Regions from separate parts of the Corynebacterium occultum genome, predicted to be linked through region 2. Evidence: riboswitches for the same ligand, from Rfam matches in the RefSeq annotation. Region 2 holds a riboswitch; each other region holds the start of a gene.
What was found. A riboswitch is a leader RNA that binds a small molecule or an ion and turns the genes downstream of it on or off. The one in region 2 is predicted to bind thiamine pyrophosphate.
Positions count from the first base shown of each region.

Region 1 (4,207 bases), 420 kb from region 2:
GACCAGTGACTTCCATCTGCTGCGCACCCGGCTGTGGGCCTGGCACCTGGGCATCCCGGTGGAGGTGGTGTCCGCCCCGACCCCCGGAAGCGCCAGGTTGGCGATGTTCCTGCGGGAGTGTCTGGCGTTACCGCATTCGGTGCTGCGGGTGGGGTGGCGCAGACTTCTGGGTTAAAGCCCCGAGGTGGGACCTGAGTGTGTCGCCCTCATAGGAGGTGCGGAAACGTCGGCGTTCCTGCAGCACCGGGACCACCAGGTCCACGAAGTCCTCGATCCCGCTGGGCAGGGCAGGTGGCATCAGGTTGAATCCATCGGCCCCGCCGCCATCCACCCAACGCTCGATCTCATCAGCCACCTGCTCCGGGGTGCCGATGAAAGTGGCGTGCCCACCACCGGCAGCAAGGTATCCCAGCAGCTCCCGGACCGTGGGGCGGGTGGTTTCGATGATGCGCAGCACCGTGGCATAACGCCCCTTCGGGCCCCTGAACTCCTCAAGCAGGGGAAGTTCCGGCACCGCCTCATCCAGTTCCCACCCGGAGGTGTCCTGACCGATGAAGAAGGCCAGTTGATGCAGGGAATCCCCCACGGGGAGCAGCTCATTGAGCTCTCGCTGCTTCTGCCTGGCGGCTGCTTCAGTCTCCGCGACATAGGTGACCAGGCCGGGCATCACCGTGATCCGATCCGGGTCCCGTCCCAGCGCAGCGGCCCTGCGGTGGATATCCGCACGGTACTCCCGGGCCATCGTCAGGTCCCAGGCCACGGCGTAGATGCCCTCTGCATGCCGGGCTGCCAGATCCCTTCCGGGTTCCGAGGCCCCGGCCTGGAAGAGCACCGGTCGGCCCTGGGGTGACTGCGGCAGATTCAATGGGCCAGCCACCCCGAAGAACTCCCCCTCGTGGTCGATGGCCTGCAGCTGGGCGGGGTCTGTGTAGATCCCGGCACGATCCGCGTGGATCGCATCTCGCGGCCAGGAGTCCCAGAGTTTCTGGATGACCTCGATGAATTCCGCGGCTCGGGCGTAGCGTTCCGGGTGTGCCGGGAGGTGCTCCATCCCGTGGTTGCGGGCTTCCTCATCGGTCATGGAGGTGACCACGTTGATGCCGGCCCGTCCGCCGGAGATGTGGTCCAGGCTGCCCAGGAGGCGGGCGGCGTGGAAGGGTTGCCAGAAGGTGCTGGAGATGGTGCTGACCAGCCCGATCTTTGTGGTGGCCCGGGCCATGGCGGTCAGGGTGGTGATGGGTTCGAGGAACCAGCCCGGCCCGTTGGCTATGCCCCCGAGCCCGGCGGATTGGCCATCGGCGAGGAATACCGCGTCCAGCAGGCCACGTTCCGCGGTCTGGGCGAGTTCCTCCCAATAGGAGATGTCACCGAGTTTTTCGATGACCGAGTCAGGGGCCCGCCAGGCGGCGGTGTGATGTCCGGTGGCGAAGGCGAAGAGGTTGAGGTGGATCTGTTTCTTTTCCGGGGTGCCCATCAGTTCATGACCAGTCCGCCGTCGACGATCAGGTTCTGGCCGGTGATGGCACGGGACCAGGGGGAAGCGAAGAAGAGCACGGCGTCGGCAAGCTCTTCGGGGGTGGTGGCCGAGCCGAGCGGGGTTCCGGCGGCGATGGCGTCGAAGACGGGTTCCGGGGTGGCGGCGCTGGCGTCGGTGGTGCGGAGCAGGCCACCGCTGACCATGTTGACGGTGACCTTGCGCGGACCCAGGTCCTTGGCCAGGGAGCGGGTGAGGGAAAGCAGGGCGGCCTTGGCGGCGTTGTAGTCGTGGTAGGGGACCACCGGGTTCTGGAAGAGATTGGTGCCGATGTTGATGACGCGGCCGAAACCGGCTTTCCCGAAATCATCCAGGGCGGCCTGCACCGTGTTGAGGGCACCGCCAACCGCCCCCTCGAATTGTTCGGAGAAGCACCGGAAGCTGATGTCCTCGGCCTTGGGGCGGGCGTCACCGTCGAAGGAGAAGTCCACCAGGGCGTTGTTGACCACGGTGGTCAGTGGGGCGCCGAACTCCTGGGAGGCCTGGGCGATCAGGGCATCAACGGCCGCACGGTCCCTGACATCAGCCTGGCGGGCGAGGGCACGGCCGGGGTGTGCGGCGGCGAGCTCCTCGGCGGCTGTCTTACTACCGTGATAGTTGATGATGACACGGGCACCCTCCTTGAGGAATGCCTCGCTGATGCGGCGACCCAGGCCGCGGGCGCCACCGGTCACCAGGACGACCTGCTCGGAGATGGGGGTGTGGAGAGCGTTGCTCATTGTGCTGCCTTTCTGCTGGTGGCGAGGGGGGAGTCCACCGAGAAGGCACACAGATCCAGGGGAGGGTATGGATATGCGGCAGCGCGGACAGTCCCTTCGCCAGTGCTAACTGGATCAGGTTCAACGGGTGTGTTCTCAGCCATCCTCGGGAAGGCACCCCGTGTCACTGTCGCGACCATAGCATTCAGGTTGTTGTGTTCGTTAAGGAAATCACCCTTCAGGGGGTTGGTTGATGTCGAAGGTGAATTCCATGAAGCGCCCGGACTGTTTCATTTCGGCCAGATTCAGGCGCAGGCTTTCCACACGGCGGGGTAGCAGGGGAGCCCCGGAGGGCAGGAATACCGGGGCCATGGTGAAGGTGATGCGGTCCAGGGCCCCGGCGTCGAGGAACTGGCCGGCCAGTTCGCCGCCGCCCATGATCCAGATATCACCCTCCGGGTTGTATTCGGCGGCTGAGGCGCGGAGCTGGTCCAGGGCGTCGACCACGGGACTGTTGATCACCTGGATGTTCAGGCCTTCGGGGATTTCACGTTCCCGGGAGGAGAACACCCAGGTGGGTCGGTCGCCGTAGGTGTCACGCCATTTTTCGGGGTGGTTGAGCAGGTCCATTTCCTGGCGGATCCACTCATAGGTGGTGGATCCCATCACCAGGGCGGAAACCCCGGCGAGGAAGGTGTCCATCTCTTGCTCGGCTTCCTCACTGCCGGGGACGTCGAAAAGCCATTGCAGGGAGTTGTGCTCATCGGCGAGGAAACCGTTGAGCGTGGTCGCGGTGTTGTAGATGATCGCCATAACAAAATTCTATGGCTATTCCCTCGACAGCGATAGGGGGCCAAAAGAGCAGGAGAATCGGGCTTTTCCGGGGCTGCATTGTGGGAGAATGGGCAGGCATTCCGAAAGCAGGGAAGAAGGAACCTTCGTATGGCAGGCAAGGAACCAGCCGGCGGTACCCAGGTGGTGGCGTCCGCTAACACACAGCGGCGGCAGAGCATCATTGATGATCTGAAACGTCGGATCGTGCTGGGGGAAATTTCCCTGGGGGAGCGGATCATCGAGGCGGATGTGACCCGGCGGCTCGGCACGAGTCGCCCGACGGTGCGGGAGGCATTGAACCAGCTCGCCCGACATGGCTACCTGGTGCAGGAGGCCTACCGGGGTTACCGCGTCAGTGAGGTCAGTGCGGAGCGGGTGCGGGAGCTGGCTGCGGTGCGCCTGGTCAATGACATGGCCGCCATCGATGCCATCCTGGCTGACGCGACGGGGAAGCGGATGGCGGTGCTTGACGCAACCCTGGCCACCTACCTCGAGCAGATGCGTGACCCCGACTCCCTGGGGCGTCATGAGGCGCACATGGCTTTCCACCGTGGGGTCTGGGAGACCTCCGGCAACTCCTTCATGATGAAGTTCTGGCCGGTGATGGAAGCGGAGATGACTCTTGTTCTCGCAGCCACCCAACACCACCGTCATGATGATGCGCTCCTCTGCACTCACCATGAGTTATTGGTGGAGTGCATCCGCCGTGGGGATCGGGCGGAGATTCGGGAGACCCTCCGTGCCCATGTGGAGGGAGCTCCCCGCACCTTGCATTAAGGGGCGGGTGCGGAGCTCGGTTCCTCCCGGACCCGGGTGACGAAGAGGGAGGCAACCAGGGCCAGCACCGCGATGATGGCACCGGCGATGAAGGCCACCCGCGCACCGGAGGCCACGGCCGCGGTCTGGGAGAGACCCGAGTCGCTGGCCAGCAGGGTGCCGAAGGACAGGGCCGCGATCATGATGGCGGTACCGGCGGCACCCGCCAGCTGCTGGAGGGTGTTGAGGATGGCGGAACCATGACCGTAGAGCTGCTTGGGCAGGGAACCCAGGGCGGTGGTCATCAGGGGAGTCATCATCAGGCACATGCCGAGGGAGAAGCCCACATGGAGGACAACCACCAGCCAGATCGGGGTGGAACTAC
Region 1 covers NZ_CP046455.1:657,364-661,570, forward strand. The annotation lists gene COCCU_RS03110 (YdcF family protein) at 1-175, shown strand, start outside; gene COCCU_RS03115 (LLM class flavin-dependent oxidoreductase) at 128-1,474, opposite strand; gene COCCU_RS03120 (3-oxoacyl-ACP reductase) at 1,474-2,253, opposite strand; TPP riboswitch at 2,327-2,424, opposite strand; gene COCCU_RS03125 (dihydrofolate reductase family protein) at 2,464-3,045, opposite strand; gene COCCU_RS03130 (GntR family transcriptional regulator) at 3,175-3,843, shown strand; gene COCCU_RS03135 (MDR family MFS transporter) at 3,840-4,207, opposite strand, start outside.
Region 1: it holds a riboswitch for thiamine pyrophosphate, as region 2 does, so the genes downstream of both, COCCU_RS03120 (3-oxoacyl-ACP reductase) here and COCCU_RS14635 (ECF transporter S component) in region 2, are expected to answer to the same signal.

Region 2 (4,207 bases):
AGCCGGCCGACACGTTCCGCCGCCCCCGCAACCACCTGCCGGTAGGGCAGTTGTTTGAGACCAAGGTCGTGGATGAGTTGTTTGAGGAAGGAGCGTTCCCACCGCAGTTCCTCCGCCACGGCGGAAAGTTGCGGGAAAACCGGGGTGTCCACGAAATCATCGGCCATCCGGGCCATCCGGGAGGTGCCGGCAGTGGCACCGCTGAGATGGTCGGAAAGGTAGAGCTCGAGGAGTTCGCGGTCAATGCGCTCCGGCACCTCGGGACGCTCCTGGGAGGTGACCTCCGCGGAGCGGGGTCGCAGCGGCACCGAGGGTGCACCCCGGCCGCTGATCAGGCCCTCGAAAAGTTCCTTGAGGGCTTCCGCGGCAGTGTGCCGGGGCTCCCACCCCAGCTCGGTACGTGCCCGGGTGTTGTCCATCAGCGGCACCTGCATGGCCATGTCGATCCAGCCCTCATCCGCGGCGAGCGCACCAGACTTGTGGGCTGCCTTCACGCTCCCCCGCACCAGTGCCGGGGGCAGTTCGACGAAGTGACCGTGGTCCACGATATCGGCCAGTTCCTGCGGGCCGAGGATGTCATCGGCACAGACATTGAAGGCCCCGGGGGCCCGCTTGACGACAGCCGCAGCATAGGCGCGGGCCACATCATCGGAGTGGACCGCCTGCACCTGGATACCCTTCGGCAGCGGCAGGGTGGGTAACTTTCCGGCCTTGAGCAACTGGACCGGAACCTTGGGCCCCAGGAAGTAGCGCTGGATTTCGGCGCCGGCATCCCCCTGGAAGATCAGGCCGGGGCGCAGGCGGGTGACGATGATCTCGGGATGCTGGGCACTGAATTCATCGAGCACCCGCTCCTGATCAGCCTTGTCACTGCTGTAATGCGAGGAGGTGATGCCGGTGGCCGGCCAGCTTTCATCGCGCAGACCATCCCGGGTTTCATCGGGTGCATAGGATCCCACCGAGCAGGCCACCACAAGATGAGGCACCCCGGCGGCGGCGACAGCTTCGGCGACATGCCGGGTGCCGGTGACATTGACCTGGTGCAGTAACTCCCGACGGTCATTGGGCTGGATCAGCCAGGCCAGGTGAATCACCGCATCCGCCCCCGCCAACGCCTGGCTCAGGTGGGTGACGGCTTCCTCAGCGCCCACATCCACGCTGACCCATTCACAGTCAACATAGGGTTCGGCGGTGGTGTCAGGCAATCGCCGGGCGATCCCGGTGATGGAGGTGACCTCGGGGGTGTTTTTCAGGGCGCGCAGTACTGCGGTGCCAGCGTTGCCGGTAGCTCCGATGACGACTATTCGCATGATGTTCTCCTCTTGGCAGACCAGGGTTTGCCAGCTGTTCGGGGGGAGATCAGGCTGGTCGATCTATGACCCCACTGTGCCAGTTTTCCTTCACCCATGAGATCGAGGACGACCATGCAATGTGACCGGCGACACTGAAGTTGCTGCTCAGGTGGGGTTCTGGGGCGGGGATATTTTCCGCCCCAACTGCCGCCACCGGGGTGTGGAACCGGGCGGAGCGGTCGGCAGGGCGAATGGCTTGGGGTGACACTGATGAACTACACTTGACGGGGAAAACTTGATAACCACGGGTGCCCGGTGAAAGTCCGGGCTGAGATGCCATATCACGGCGACCGTTGAACCTGATCCGGATAATGCCGGCGCTAGGGAGAACAGCATGACTAACACAGCCATAACGAAACGACCCACCTGGCGGGTCATCGACATCATCATCGCCGCCGTGCTCGGCGTGGCCTGCGGACTGATCTTCTGGATATGGAACTCCATCGGCTACGCCTGGTTCACCGCCTTCGATGCCCTGACCCCGGGCTTCGGTGGCCTGGCCTCCGGCGTGTGGCTGCTGGGCGGCGTAATCGGTGGCCTGGTCATCCGGAAACCCGGAGCCGCCATCTTCGTGGAACTGCTGGCCGCCATCGTCTCCGCCACCCTCGGCAACCAGTGGGGCATCACCACCCTCTACTCCGGCATCGCCCAGGGCCTGGGCGCCGAGCTCATCTTCGCCGCCTTCCTCTACCGCCGCTTCACCCTGCCGGTGGCCGCGCTGGCAGGTGTCGGAGCCGGCGTGGCCGCGGTGATCCTGGAACTGTTCACCAGCGGAAACCTCGCCATGTCCCTGAGCTTCAACCTCATCTACCTGGCCTGCACCGCACTCTCCGGACTGATCCTCGCCGGCATCCTCGGCTTCATCCTGGTCCGCTCACTGGCCGCCACCGGCGCACTGGACCGCTTCGCCGTCGGGCGGGAACTGCGACACCAGGTATGACCCGCAACCTCCTGGGCGGCGCCGCAGTGCGCGCCCACGACTTCGGCTGGCGGCACGCCTCACGCCGCGACCCGGCACTGCAGGGTGTGAACCTCGACATCGCGCCGGGCCAGCGTGTCCTGCTCACCGGCAATTCGGGTTCGGGTAAATCCACCCTGCTCAGCGCTCTCGGCGGGGTGCTCGGTGACTCCGAGGAAGGCGAGTCCCGGGGCACCCTGCTTATCGACGCCGCGGACACCCCCACCGTCGGCATGGTCCTCCAGGACCCGGACTCCCAGGTCATCGCCAGCCGGATCGGTGATGATGTGGCTTTCGGCTGTGAGAACCTGCGGGCGCCGCGGGAGGAGATCTGGCCCCGGGTGGAACGTGCCCTGGAGCTGGTGGGACTTGAGCTGCCCTTGAACCACCCCACCGCGCATCTTTCCGGTGGACAGAAACAACGCCTGGCACTGGCCGGGGTGATGGCCATGGGGGCCAACCTGATCCTGCTCGATGAGCCCACCGCAAACCTGGATCCCCAGGGGCAGCGGGAGGTCGTCGCTGCCGTGGAACAGGTGGTGGCCCAGACCGGTGCCACCCTCATCGTCATCGAACACCGCCATGAACTCTGGCTGCCGGTGGTGGACACCATCCTCCGGTTGTCCGATGGCCAGATTCAGGAAATCAGTGCCGCGGAGCTGCCCGGGGCTCCGCTGTTGGAGCCGGCCCGCCCGGAGCGCGCCCAGGCCCCGGCCTTGATTTCAGCCCATGATCTGCTAACCCAGTGGGGCCCACCACGTACGCTGCGGGTGCCCAGTGGCGCCTCCACGGTGATCACCGGGCCCAATGGGGCGGGAAAATCCACCCTCGCGCTGACCTTGGCCGGCCTGCTGCCACCCCGGCAGGGCCACCTCGAGCTGGCCGAGGAACTACGCCAGGGTTTGCGGACTCCACCGCATAAGTGGCGTTCGGCTGCCCTGGCGCAACGGATCGGGCTGGTTTTCCAGGACCCGGAGCACCAGTTTCTGGCTCGTACCGTCGCCGAAGAATTGGCGATCGGCCCGAAGGTGATGAAGTTGGGAGATGCCTCCGGGCGCAGTGCAGAGCTTCTGCACCGTCTACGCCTGAGTCACCTGGCCCAGGCCAATCCCTTCACCCTCTCCGGTGGGGAGAAGCGGCGACTCTCGGTGGCCACCGCCCTGGTGGCGGCACCGAAGCTGCTGGTTCTGGATGAGCCGACTTTCGGTCAGGATCCGGAGACTTTCCGGGAACTGGTGTCCCTGCTGCGTGAACTCAGCGATCAGGGCACCACGATCCTCTCGGTCACCCATGATCCGGCGTTCATCGCCACCCTGGGCGATCACCGTGTGGAGGTTTCATGAATCTGCTGCACGACATTAACCCGGTGACCCGGATCGCAGCGCTGATCCTGCTGGCCACCCCGCTGTTGCTCAGCGTGGACCTGGTCTCGGCGGCGGTGTCCCTGGGTTTCACTCTGCTGCTGGCGCCCCTGGCCGGGGTCAGCTGGACCACCCTGCTCAAACGTTCCTGGCCGATTCTGCTGGCGGCCCCGATTGCCGGCATCTCCATGGCTCTCTACGGCCGGCCCGAGGGGCAGGTATTCTTTGAGTTCGCTTTCGCCCAGGTCACCGAGAACTCCCTTCAGCTGGCTGCCGCCATCATGGTCCGGGTCCTCGCGGTGGGGCTGCCGGTGATGGTGCTGGCCGCCAAGGTTGATCCCACCGACCTGGGTGATGGTCTGGCTCAGGTGGCCCGACTGCCGGAGCGTTTCGTCATCGGTGCGGTGGCTGGCGCCCGCTTGACCTCACTCTTCCGCTCTGACTGGCATTCCCTGGCCCGGGCGAGGCGCTCCCGTGGGGTGGCGGACCAGGGCCGGATCCGGCATTTCTTCACCATGGCCTTCGGCCTGCTGGTG
Region 2 covers NZ_CP046455.1:1,080,099-1,084,305, forward strand. The annotation lists gene COCCU_RS05115 (NAD-dependent epimerase/dehydratase family protein) at 1-1,310, opposite strand, end outside; TPP riboswitch at 1,587-1,696, shown strand; gene COCCU_RS14635 (ECF transporter S component) at 1,687-2,292, shown strand; gene COCCU_RS05120 (ABC transporter ATP-binding protein) at 2,289-3,653, shown strand; gene COCCU_RS05125 (energy-coupling factor transporter transmembrane component T family protein) at 3,650-4,207, shown strand, end outside.

Region 3 (4,207 bases), 820 kb from region 2:
GCTCGGGTTCTCGGATCCGGTCAGGGACTGCACCAGCTCAGCGACGCTGAGGGAGGCTGCGGTGGTGTCCTGTGTTTCACCATTAAGTGTGTATTTCATGAAAGTGCTCCTTGGCATCGAAAAAACCTGTGGGGAGGTGTTGGGGATGTGTTCAAAAGGGAGGGGTTCCAGGGTGCTGCGCAGCCCCGGAGTGTGCAGCCGGTGCGCTGCCACCGACGTGCCGCCAAGGGTCGCAGGCGGTCAGATCCACCCCGGCTGGCAACTTCTTCCCCAGCAGGAGGTCCACCACTGCGTGGGCACCGAGGGCAGAGAGCAGGATGCCGTGCCGGAAATAACCGGTGGAGATGATCAGGTTCCTGCCCACCCTGCCGAGGTAGGGCAGATCATCCGGGGTGCCGGGCCTCGCCCCGACCCCGACCTCCAGCAGCTCGCATTCCTCCAGCCCGGGCAGCAGTCGGATCCCATCACGCAGCAGCTCATGCACCGCCCCGACGTTGGGTAGGGCACTGTCATTTTCCCGGCTGCTGGCACCCAGGGTGAGGGTGCCATCGGAGCGGGGGATCAGGTAGACGGGACGATCCTCAACAAAACCCCGGATCACCCGTTCGCTTAAGGGGCGTAGATATTCAGGTACCCGGAGGTTCATGATGTCGCCGTACACCGGTCGCAGCTGCAGGGGATTGTCTTGGGTATACCAGCCGCTGACCTGGGCGGCACCCAGCCCGTTGGCCAGGATCACCTGGGCGTCGCCGGTTTCGATGACCTGTGTTTCAGTGTGCACCGCGAGGCAGGGATCAGCTCCCTCCAGATGCCTGACCCGCTCCCTGATGATCTTCACCCCACGCTGCTTCAGCACATCCAGAAGTGCGGCCGCGAAGAGTCGGGGAGAGACCTGATGGTCATCGGGAATGCTCACTGCTCCGCTGATCCGGGGGGAAAGAGCTGGCTCCAGCCGGCGGGCCCGGGTAACGCTCAGCTCCACCGGGGACATCCCGTGGAGCCGTTGGTAGTCACCCAGCTCCTGCAGGTGCCTGGCGTCCGCTCGATCTGCTGCCACCACCAGGGTTCCCCGGGGCCGATAATCAATGGGTGATGCGCTGGCCCGGGAGACCCGCTCAATCAGGTCCGGATAGAGTGCCGCTGCCTGCAGCATCAGGGGAAAGAGTGCTTCCTGCCGGTACTGTACCTCGGCGATCGGGGCGAGCATGCCGCCGGCATAATGGGTGGCCCCGGAGGCCGGCTCCGGGTCAATCAGAGTGACCTGGAAACCCTGTTCGCTCAACTCGAAACAGGTCACCAGGCCAACCAGACCACCACCGATCACGATCATCCGCCCAGTCTGTCTCTCCCTCATTTCTGATCACTCCGCCCAGCCATAAAACCCGCGAGGACCTCTGCTGCCACCACGTCAGGGGCCGCTGCCTCCATGAAACCCCGAGAGATCGCCACCCCGGCAATTCCGGTGACAGCCAACTCAGGCACATCCGCCGGTGTGACATCCCCGATCGCGACCACCGGCACCGGAGATTCCGCCACCAGTGGGGGATAACCCGCAATGCCGAGCGGGGGACGGCCGGAGTCCTTGGTCGGGGTGGGGCGGAAGGGGCCGGCCCCGATGTAGTCCACCACATCCGCCACCCGGTGAACCGCCTGTACCAGTTCCAGGGTTCCGGTGGTCAGGCCGATGATCGCTGCCGGGCCGAGCAGTTCCCGGGCATCCCGGACCGGCAGATCCTGCTGGCCGAGGTGGACCCCGTGGATCGGCACTCCGCGCCGCATGAGTGCTGCCGTGACATCCACCCGGTCGTCGATAAGCACGTGGGTACCGGAACCGAGGGAGGCCACGGCATAGGCGATTTCCTCAGCCAGTCGGCCGAGTTCCCGGGCGGTGATCGGTTTGGAGCGAACTTGGATCACTCCGGCCCCGCCCGCCGCCGCTGCCCGTGCCACTTCAACGGTGCGGCGGTGATCTGCTGTGCCGGTGACGACATAGCAGCGTAGATCAAGTGTTTTCTCAGAGCCGTGCACGGGCAAGGAAATCATCCTCCAGGAAGCCGGTAAAAGGTCCTGCCTGGTGTGCTCCGCAGGTTCGCGGGAACTGAGGGGTGATCCGGGCATCTGCGCCATGATCCTCGCTTCCTCCGCTGGTGCTAACCAGACAGGTTCAACGGTCCCGCGCGGGGGTGGTGCAGCGCGATCTCAGCCCGATACCTCGGGCACCCGTGGGGGTCGAGGCACAGTGTAGAACAACCCGCTCAAGACTGGCCACGGGAAAGTGGGGAAGTGGGGGTGGGGGCGCTGTGAAAAAGTTCGGGGACCATGGTGTGCTGCCACCCACATTCAGACATTTCGCCCCGTCGATGATCCGTTGTCCTGAACCTGGGGCGGCGGATTTTGGTCTGACTGGAAAAACATGGCACAATATCGAGGTTGACTGTGCGTGCCCGTTCGGGGACCTCAGCTGCATACCTGTTTCGGATATGAACCGGCCGAGCGCCCCAGCAGGGGAAGTGCCGCCAGGCTCCTCTTTCCAGTGCAACCATAAGGATTGTTTAAATATGAACCTCATCGACAAGATTGATGCAGCACAGCTGCGCGACGACGTCCCGGCTTTCCGCCCCGGCGATACCCTTGACGTCCACGTCAAGGTCATCGAGGGCAGCAACACCCGTACCCAGCTGTTCAAGGGTGTTTGCATCCGTCGCCAGGGTGGCGGCATCCGCGAGACCTTCACCGTCCGTAAGGTTTCCTTCGGTATCGGTGTCGAGCGTACCTTCCCGGTTCACTCCCCGAACATCGAAAAGATCGAGATCATCCGCCGCGGCGATGTCCGTCGTGCGAAGCTGTACTACCTGCGCGAACTGCGCGGCAAGGCAGCGAAGATCAAGGAGAAGCGCTGATTTCACACCTCTTCCGGAGGTTTGTCTGAAGCTTTGACCTGGACCACCCCGGGCAGCGAATTTTCTCGCTGCCCGGGGTGGTTTTTCCGGTCCGCCAGGCCTGCTCCGGTATATCCCCCCGGTTCAGGCCGTGCTTTGCGACGCCCACCCCTCCCCGGATCGACGCGGGCCATGTTGCGGCGGGTAGGGGAAAGGGTGCCTGCTAGAGTTGTCAGGCGTGACTGATTCATCCCGCCCGAACCCAGCCGGCCAACCCGGTGGCCTGAACGCTGACCAGAATAGGGGCGCGGTGCCCGAAAACCATCGGGACGAGGATAGCCCGGCACTTTCCGCGGACTCTGCGAAAGCGGAGGAAACCGGGGCGGAAGAGGAGCCGGAAAAGAAAGGCACCCCCTGGTACATCGAGGTGCCGGTGGTCATTGTCCTGACCCTGCTGCTCATTTTTGTCTTCCAGACTTTTGTGGGCCGGATGTACCTGATCCCCTCTGCCTCCATGGAACCCACCCTTCACGGTTGTGAGGGCTGCACCGGTGACCGTATTTTCGTGGACAAGATCTCCTACGCCCTCTCCGATCCGGAGCCCGGTGATGTCGTGGTCTACGAAGGCACCGAATCCTGGAACACCGCCTATATTTCCCCACGCTCGGAGAACTCCGTGATCCGGGGTCTGCAGAACTTTGGTTCCTACGTGGGGCTCGTCGCCCCAGATGAGAACAACCTGGTCAAGCGCATTGTCGCCACCGGTGGCCAGACGGTGTCCTGCCAGGCAGGAGATCCCGGGATCATGGTTGACGGGGCCCAGGTTGATGATTCCTACACCCTCCAGCCGGCCCAGTTCGCGGTGGACCCGAACACCGGTTCTGAGGAGTGCGGGGGTAACTACTTCGGTCCGCTCACGGTGCCTGAGAACCACTACTTCATGATGGGCGATAACCGCACCAACTCCATGGACTCGCGCTACCACATCGGCGACCAGTATCAGGGCACCATTCCGGAGGAAAATATCCGCGGCAAGGTTCAGTCCATCATCTTCCCGCTGGGCCGTATCGGCGGGGTGGATGACCCGGACATCCAGGACTGACCCCTCCCAGGAACAGGTTTCTTGATCCCCATGGTGCGGGTGCGTCGACTCAAACAGCTGCGGACCTATGAGGTTGCGCTCTCCCGGCAGGGACTGGGCCCGGTCGCCGGGGTGGACGAGGCTGGCCGTGGGGCCTGTTGCGGTCCCATCACCATTGCGGCCTGCATCCTCCCGGACAGGCCAATCCCGGAACTGGATCGCTTGACTGACTCCAAACAGCTCAGTG
Region 3 covers NZ_CP046455.1:1,901,857-1,906,063, reverse strand. The annotation lists gene thiS (sulfur carrier protein ThiS) at 1-99, opposite strand, end outside; gene thiO (glycine oxidase ThiO) at 152-1,330, opposite strand; gene COCCU_RS08870 (thiamine phosphate synthase) at 1,351-2,043, opposite strand; TPP riboswitch at 2,120-2,234, opposite strand; gene rplS (50S ribosomal protein L19) at 2,559-2,900, shown strand; gene lepB (signal peptidase I) at 3,118-3,981, shown strand; gene COCCU_RS08855 (ribonuclease HII) at 4,012-4,207, shown strand, end outside.
Region 3: it holds a riboswitch for thiamine pyrophosphate, as region 2 does, so the genes downstream of both, COCCU_RS08870 (thiamine phosphate synthase) here and COCCU_RS14635 (ECF transporter S component) in region 2, are expected to answer to the same signal.

Region 4 (4,207 bases), 430 kb from region 2:
CACATGGTGGACAAAACCATGGGGATGCACCACGGCATTATCGGCTGCCGGGCCCCTGAGGTGGCCACCCTTGACTATTACGACCGTATTAGTCGCGGCGGCAAAGACCTGGGCCTGTTCAATTGCGGCGGTCAGATCCTCGGCCTCGGGCTGCTCACAGAGCACGGCCAGCTCGGGCAAGTTCGGGGTGACCACGTCCACCTTGGCGGCCAATTCCCGGATCGCGGATTCAGCATCGGCATCCAGCAGGCGGTCACCGCTGGTGGCGATCATCACCGGGTCCAGGACCACAGGCCCATGGGGCTGTTCCTCCAGCCAGCGACTGACCACCGCGGTGATGTCGGCGGAACCCAGCATGCCGATCTTGATCGCGTCAACCTCAACGTCCTCGAAGACAGCGGCCAGTTGCTCTTCCAAAAAATCCAGGGGCGGGGTGTGGATGCTGCGCACCCCGCGGGTGTTCTGGGCGACCAGGGAGGTGACCACCGCCATGCCGTAACCGCCAGCCGCGGTGAAGGATTTCAGGTCTGCCTGCAGGCCGGCCCCACCGGAGGGGTCGGTGCCGGCGATGGAGAGCACCCTCGGGCAGGAAGGTGCGGGGCGCTGATGGTGCTTTTCCCAGGTGGCGCGCAGCTCTGCGGCCGCAGCACGGGGGTTTTCGACGGCCATCACGGCAGAGACAACACAGAGCCCGTCGGTGGCGGTGGCCGCCAGCTCGATGGCATTATGCGCTCCCACGCCACCGATGGCCACCGATGCCATGCCCTGAGCGGCTGCGATCGGGGCCAGCTCAGCCACACCTTCCACCCCGACTGCAGCCGGGGCATTCGGCTTGGTGGGGGTATCAAGTACCGGGCCGAGACCAACCACGTCCGGCAGTCGTACCCCCTGCTCCCGGCACTGCCGGATGCACTCCTCCAATTGCTGACCGTTTTCAATGGTCAACCCAAGTTTCAGCGGTTCCGGCAGCAGTCGACGGGCCTCGGGATAAGACATGTCACCCTGCCCGATGTGGAGATGCAGCCCCAGTTCCACGGCAACCTCCACGCGGTCATTGACAAAGAGCGGAACCCCCTGGGCGTCGGTCACGGCCTTCAGTTCCAGGGCACGCTCCAGGAACTCAGCGGCAGTAGCTTCCTTATCCCGCAGCTGTACCACGCTGACCCCACCGGCAATGGCACGTTCGACGATGTCGGCGACTTTGCCCGGGCCACCACCCAGCTGCGGGTCGGTGACCAGGTAGAGAGAGTAGTCGATCATCCCAGATCCTCCTGAATGGTGCTGAGTGTCCGGATGTCCTCGACATCGACCCCGTGGAGGGCGTCGATCAGAGCCACCGCGAAAGTACCCGGGCCCTGGCTGCGGTCGGCGGCGATTTGGCCGGCGACACCCATGTGGGCGTGGGCAGCGAGCACGGCGTCGTGAAGCGAGAGACCGCTGCCCCGGCAGGCCCCCAGGTAAGCGGCGGTCAATGCTCCCAGGGAACAGCCGGTGCCGATCACCAGCTGCAGCATCGGGTCCCCGGAATGCAGCCTGGTCACCCGATCAGGGGAGACAATCAGATCCTCCGGCCCGGATACCGCAACCACCCCGCCGGTACGTGAAGCCAACCGGCGGGCGGCCTCAAGGGCGGAGTCCACCGAATCGGTGGCATCCACCCCACGCCCTCCGGCACCCAGCCCGGCCAGGGCGGTGACCTCGGAGGCATTACCGCGGATCGCGGTGGGTCGCTTATCGACGACCCCGCGGGCGAAGTCGGTGCGCATCTTCAACCCACCCACCGCCACCGGGTCCAGCACCCAGGGGGTGCCGGCGGCAGTCGCACCCCGGATGGCTTCGGCCATGCCACGGTACTGCTCGGAGCTGGGGGTGCCGGCATTGATGAGCACACCATTGGCCACCGCGGCGAAGTCAGCCGATTCCTCCGGGGTGTCGCACATCGCGGGTGAGGCCCCGGCGGCGAGAAGGACATTGGCGGTGAACTGCATGACCACGGAATTGGTCAGGCACTGGACCAGGGGAGTGTGCTGCCGCAGCAGCTCCACGGCCTGAAAATATGGATATGCCACGTGGGGACATCCCTTCGCTAGTACGACCTAGAGCAGGTTCAACGGGTTTACTCTCAGCCCTCTTCCGGCACCCCGTGTCTCTTGCCCCCAAACTAGCAGAGCCCTAATTCAGGTTGCGGCAGGGGGCTGTGAGGTCCCGGATCGTTGATCCGCGGGGATGCTAACGGTTCTTGATCTTGTCGACCTGGGCACGCCAGGCCGTCGATACCAGGGACGTCCTGGCGACTGTGAAACCCAGGCATGTCTTCGAGCGGTTCTACCGCGGGGATTCCGCTCGAAACCGCAACCACGGTGGAGCACTCACCGCCACCTCACCGGGGGCCGGCGCCAGGCCGGTCTTCATCATCACTCTTCCCTGCTCCCGGATAGAACTGAGCCAGTGATCACGAAGCACCCCGATGAGGACAACCAGCCTTGCTGCATGCCCCATGGGCCTGTTATCTCCTGTTCACACCATCAGGAGCACCGCTCATCTTCACTCCCGCAGCCACCGTCTCCCGGGAAAACCGCCTACCCCCCTTAATTGGCGGGATCATTCAATATAGGGAGAATTGATAGGTTATATTTCCTTTTTCAATCTTGAGGACTTCGATGCATCCCACCCCAACCCTGTCTCTGCGTCAGGTCATCTCAGTGATCTGGTTTCCATTTTTTCTCGCGACCGCCATGTCCCTCTTGTTCGTGGCGACTCTTGCCAACCCCGCACCGCAGGGAATGGCCATCCGGATAGAAGGCGATTTACTCGCGGCCGAGCGACTTCAGAGCCAGCTTGATGAGGCGCAGGCAGGCGGGTTCGAGGTTCAACCGCTCGCCGCAGGCAGCTCTCGGGAAGCGGTCATCGCTAATGAGATTGCTGCGGCAGTTCCCGCGGGGGAGAACCCGGAAACCTTCGTGGCCTCTGCGGCGAACACCATGAGAGCGAACTACCTCTCGCAGTTCCTTCCCGAAACGCTCAACCTGCCGGTACGCGACATCCTGGTGCACGCTCCCGGTGACGCCATGGGAACCGGTGTTTTCTTCTATGCACTGCCCATCGCCATCACAGGGATGGTGTCCGCGATCATTTTATTACAGCTCGGGGCATGGTCCTTCCGGCGGAAGCAGGCCGCAATTGCCCTGATCGGGGCATTTACCGCAGTGATCACCTACCTGATCGCGGTGTGGCAGCAGGTGATCCCCGCGAGCGGGAAATCCGCACTGCTTCTGTTCGGCACCTTCGCATTGGTCACCGGCATCGGTTGGACTCTCACGGGCCTGTCTAAATTTGTGAAGCATTATTTCGTTCCCATTGCTCTGACCTGGATCCTTATCCTCGGGATCCCCACCGCCGGTGTCCCCAGCTCGGTGGACGCCTTGAAACCAGCATGATGCTGTGACAACAACGGCCTCTATCTGGACGCTGACGCAGCCGTCTGCGGACTCTAAAAAATATAGACAAGATCAAGGGGTTCATTATGGGGATCTGTTTGAACCCAAGCTTTTTCAACCCAGAAACCAGCCATGTTTTGTCGATGTTCGATCGAGGAATGTCGGCGCCGCCGGTTGTAGGAGGTCTCAATCCAGCGGGCGACCTCACGACGCGCCTCATCTCTCGTGCTGGAGGAACAGCAGCTCAGTGGGTGGGATCCACCTGCGGTGATGCTCGGCGGGTCGGAGTGCTCCCTCGGGCCCCATCCCGCGGAACCGTCGATGCTCTCCGGCACCCGACGGTACCGATGACCCAGGGGGATGGGGGGTCTGAAAGGGCGGCCATCATATTTCCCGAAACGGGCACAGAAAAACCGCACCTGCCCTTTTCCGGATCATCCCGGGGATGGGGGGGAGGCGCGGCTTTGCAAGACCCGTGGAAGTGGGGTGACTACTTCTTTTTGGCGACCTTGGCCTTGAGCTGGCGGGCGATGTCGATCGGGGCATCCGCGGCGATCTGGTCGACCTCTGCCACCCGGGCCAGTGCGGTGCGGGCCAACAGCTGCTCGCGGGTGGTGGCCAGGTTGTAGCGCTTCGGGGAGAGCGCGTTGAGACCCCAGTTGAGGGCTGAGATCAGGCGGTTACGGAAACCGACCAGGAACATCACGTGGACACCGAGCCAGAGGATCCAGCCGATGAAACCGGTGACCTCGACATTGCCCATCTTCACC
Region 4 covers NZ_CP046455.1:1,507,402-1,511,608, forward strand. The annotation lists gene COCCU_RS07050 (bifunctional hydroxymethylpyrimidine kinase/phosphomethylpyrimidine kinase) at 1-1,260, opposite strand, end outside; gene thiM (hydroxyethylthiazole kinase) at 1,257-2,069, opposite strand; TPP riboswitch at 2,062-2,154, opposite strand; gene COCCU_RS07060 (cell wall metabolism sensor histidine kinase WalK) at 2,240-2,452, shown strand; gene COCCU_RS07065 (hypothetical protein) at 2,661-3,437, shown strand; gene COCCU_RS07070 (NAD(P)/FAD-dependent oxidoreductase) at 3,928-4,207, opposite strand, start outside.
Region 4: it holds a riboswitch for thiamine pyrophosphate, as region 2 does, so the genes downstream of both, thiM (hydroxyethylthiazole kinase) here and COCCU_RS14635 (ECF transporter S component) in region 2, are expected to answer to the same signal.